Regions from separate parts of the Salinivibrio sp. IB872 genome, predicted to be linked through region 2. Evidence: predicted binding sites of a transcription regulator. Region 2 holds the regulator's gene; the other holds the start of a gene.
The links. Region 2 encodes MetJ, which represses methionine synthesis genes. Its sites were predicted from a motif close to TTAGACNTNTANANGTCTAA; they were not measured.

Region 1 (2,208 bases), on a different contig from region 2:
TGTGCAACAGCACGCCAAGTGGGATCCCGAATGCAAAGCCAAGCAGTCCGGAGACCAACACCATGTAAATGGTTTGGCCGGTAGCATCGGCCAGCAGTTCAATCAGTGCTTGGTTTTGTCCAATCCATTGGGTTAACGCATCAATCGACATAGCCAAGTACCTCCGTGGCGACATGGTGTTTGTTTAGGTAGTGAATCGCATCATCAACAGCACTTTTCGGGCCCATAATCTCCGCCAAGAGTAGACCAAATTTCACGCCGCCGGCGTAATCAATGTCAGAACTTAAGATGCTGATATCAATATTAAATAAGCGCGACATCTGGCTGATCAGTGGCTCGTCGACGGTGGCGCCTGTAAATTCTAGACGCACCAGCGGATAGCTGCCTTTAAAGTAGTCTTTTTGTAAGCGTTGGGCGTAGTCATGTGGCACCGACAAATCCAAGGTGGAGCGAATAAAGTTTTTCGCCAACTCGGATTTAGGATGAGCAAAAATATCGCCTACGGGGCCAGACTCAACCAGTTCGCCATCACCAATAATCGCCACGTCGTGACAAATGCGCTTCACCACATCCATTTCGTGGGTGATCAGCAAAATGGTGAGGTTGAGCTTTTCATTAATGGTTTGCAGCAACGACAAAATTGATTGGGTTGTAGCTGGATCCAACGCGCTGGTTGCTTCATCACAGAGCAATACATTTGGGCTTGGCGCCAGCGCGCGAGCGATAGCGACACGCTGCTTTTGTCCACCACTGAGGCTAGCAGGATACACATCACGCTTATCGGCCAAGCCGACCAAATCCAGCAACTCGCTGACGCGCGTTTCAATTTCATCGCGGCGCGTACCACTGAGCTCCAGCGGCAGAGCGATATTGTCGAACACGGTGCGCGACGACAGCAGGTTAAAGTGTTGGAAGATCATGCCGATTTTACGGCGCGCTTGGGTTAACTCACGGTTGGGCAACGCAGTAAGGTTGACGCCGCCCACGGTCACTGAGCCGCTGGTTGGACGCTCAAGCAGGTTAACCATCCGGATCAGCGTGCTTTTGCCCGCGCCAGAGGCGCCAATCACACCAAACACTTTTCCTTTCGGAATAAATAAATTGATGTCTTTAAGGGCATGAATTCGGCGCTCCCCGAGTTCGAATACCTTGTTGAGTTGTTTTATCTCAATCATCACATGTCCTTAGCGATAAATCTTATGACATCTCGCAGCTGTCCAGCGCCTTGCACCTTGGCTGTCGGGTCTCTCTGGTTATTGATGCTATGGTTTCGTTAAAAACAAGTCAATGGATATTTTTACTTCTAGACGTCCAAATGGCAATAAGTCTAACCTTCCGGTTATAAAGTAAGCAAAGGGCTTGATCTCTGCAGGCAAAGCGCGTTAACTGATAGCCTCCGTACCTAACTGTTAAGACTGTTGTTTTTATGTCTCCCCTGTTGATTGATACCACCATGCTGACGCTGTTTATTCCCACCTTCTTTTTTGTGTCGGTTACGCCCGGTATGTGCATGACATTATCGATGACCCTTGGCATGACAATTGGCGTTAAGCGTAGCTTACATATGATGTGGGGCGAGCTTATTGGCGTCGGCCTTGTGGCGGTTGCGTCAGTGGTAGGGGTGGCGGCCGTGATGCTGAACTATCCTGGCGTGTTTCAGGTGTTTAAGTATGTGGGGGGCGCGTATCTGGCGTATATCGGCGTACAAATGTGGCGATCGCGTGGCAAAATGGCAATCCCAAAGGAAGAGGCGTCGGCGCCGAATGATATCTCTGCGTTATCGTTGGCGGCACAAGGTTTTGTCACTGCGATAGCCAACCCGAAAGGCTGGGCCTTTATGATCTCGCTGTTGCCACCGTTTATTAACCCTGCAATGTCACTACCCAGCCAGTTGAGCGTGCTGGTGTTGATCATTCTTTGCACGGAATTCAGTTGTCTTATGCTGTATGCCAGCGGTGGGCGTACCTTGCGTCAGTTTTTGCAGCAAAAGGGCAATGTGCAATTACTGAACCGAATCGCCGGCACCCTGATGATCGGGGTCGGATTTTGGCTGGCGTTGGGATAAAAGCTTTCATGGTGTTGTTGAGCATTTTATTACTTTATTATCTGCGTTAAATAAGATTAGCAAACGATAACCATTTGCATTATCATCCCCGTCGCTTTTTATTGACGGGGAATGTTCAATGCAGTTAAAGCCAATCGCCTCTT
Region 2 (2,208 bases):
ATAACTGTCAAACGCGTTGCCCGTGGCTCCTATACAGTTGCCCCACCACGCTAAGGTTTCGGCAAGTTCACTGGTTGCTGCAATAACCGCGCCACCGACAATATCAGAATGCCCATTAATAAATTTGGTGGTCGAATGCACCACCATGTCGGCCCCTAGCGCAAGTGGTTGCTGTAAGGCGGGAGATAAAAAAGTGTTGTCGACCACCACCCAAGCACCGACTTGATGCGCTTGTTGGCAAATATCGGCAATATCGACCACGCGCAGCAGGGGGTTAGATGGGGTTTCCACCAGCACCAACGTCGGTGATTCTGCCAAGGCGCTCGCCAAGGCGTCTGGATCGGATTGGTCGACAAATTTAACCTGCCAAATTCCCTGCTTGGCTCGGGACTCAAGCAAGCGATACGTGCCACCATAACAGTCATGCGGGGCCACAATTTTGTCACCCGCATTCAATAGCGATAACACCAAATTAATCGCGGCCATCCCGCAGTTGGTTACCACGGCTCCCGCGCCGCCTTCTAAGTCAGTCAATGCTTGCTCTAGCTGGGCGCGGGTCGGATTCCCTCCGCGTGCATAGTCATAGGTGGGCACATCCCCCAACGCGGGAAAGCGATAATTGGTCGAGAGATATAAAGGGGGAACCACCGCATGATGTTGCATGTCGGTGCCAATGCCAGTTCTTACAGCGATGGTGTCAGTTTTTTTTCGGGTCATGGTTCATCCTTGCGATGTGGTGCGCGAGCCAGCGTTGTTATCCTCACCTTACCCTGCACTTTTTGAGACGTCAACACTTCTAGACGTCTATACAGCTTTGCATGTGGCGGTTAATATAGCTAGAATCTCCGCAGCATCATTCTGGGTATTCAATAATCAAGATAGGTGAGACATGGCGCAGTGGAACGGCGATTACATTAATCCGTATGCCGAGCATGGTAAGAAAAAGGAGCAGGTGAAAAAAATCACCGTTTCTATCCCACTTAAAGTTTTAAAAATTCTCACTGACGAGCGGACACGCCGTCAGGTTAATAACCTGCGTCACGCGACCAACAGTGAGCTGCTGTGTGAAGCATTTTTGCATGCTTATACCGGCCAGCCATTGCCAACCGATGACGATATTCGCAAAGACAAGCCTGACAGCATTCCCGCTGAAGCGCGTCAGATCATGAAAGAACTAGGTATCGAGTTCGACGATAGCGAATACTAAAAAAACCCGCCGATTGGCGGGTTTTTTGTCATCATCGGTGCTCGGCACAACCTTTTCAGGTTTTATGAGAGCACGTTTTTCCTAACGCTCACGCATTATGCCTTGTCGAGCATGTTACGCCTTGTCGAGCATATAGTTGTCTGGCATCTCGATACGGGCGACGCCAGTTTCAACCGCTGCAAGTGCCACCGCGCGAGCCACGCGTGGCAATAAGCGTGCATCCATTGGCTTAGGAATAATGTAGCCTGGGCCAAAATGCAGCGCATCAACACCTGCCGCGTCCAATACCGATTGTGGGACAGGCTCTTTCGCCAAACCACGGATCGCCTCAACGGCCGCCAGTTTCATTGCATCATTAATTTCACTGGCACGCACATCCAACGCTCCACGGAAAATAAACGGGAAGCAGAGTACGTTGTTGACTTGGTTTGGATAATCCGAGCGCCCTGTTCCCATGATCAAATCATCACGGACTTGATGCGCGACCTCTGGATTAATTTCAGGGTCTGGGTTCGAGCAGGCAAAAACAACCGGCTTATCGGCCATCAGTTTTAGTGCCTCTGGCGAGAGCAAGTCTGGCCCTGACACACCCACAAACAAATCAGCACCCTCAATCACATCTTCGAGGGTACGTTTGTCGGTATTGTTGGCAAACAATTGCTTGTACTTATTGATGTCGTCACGACGGGTGTGGATCACGCCTTTGCGATCCAGCATGTAGATTTTTTCGCGTTGCGCGCCACATTTGATCAATAGCTCCATGCAGGCAACAGCCGCTGCACCAGCACCAAGGCACACAATGGTGGCTTCACGAATATCTTTGCCTTGCAGCTCAAGAGCATTCAGCATACCCGCCGCGGTAACAATCGCGGTACCGTGCTGATCATCGTGAAAAACAGGCACTTCACAACGTTCAATCAGCTGTTTTTCAATTTCAAAGCAATCCGGCGCTTTGATGTCTTCAAGGTTAATGCCCCCAAAGGTATCCGCGATGTTCGCAA

Region 1: a site for MetJ is predicted at 1,296-1,315, ahead of metN (methionine ABC transporter ATP-binding protein MetN). Genes of this name have one in related genera too.

What each region holds. Positions count from the first base shown of each region.
Region 1 covers NZ_MUFO01000017.1:7,629-9,836, forward strand. Annotated here, with positions in the region: gene BZJ18_RS08885 (methionine ABC transporter permease) at 1-151, opposite strand, end outside; gene metN (methionine ABC transporter ATP-binding protein MetN) at 141-1,175, opposite strand; gene BZJ18_RS08895 (LysE family translocator) at 1,427-2,065, shown strand; gene BZJ18_RS08900 (TonB-dependent receptor plug domain-containing protein) at 2,184-2,208, shown strand, end outside.
Region 2 covers NZ_MUFO01000002.1:162,643-164,850, reverse strand. Annotated here, with positions in the region: gene metB (cystathionine gamma-synthase) at 1-717, opposite strand, end outside; gene metJ (met regulon transcriptional regulator MetJ) at 890-1,207, shown strand; gene BZJ18_RS01750 (malic enzyme-like NAD(P)-binding protein) at 1,322-2,208, opposite strand, start outside.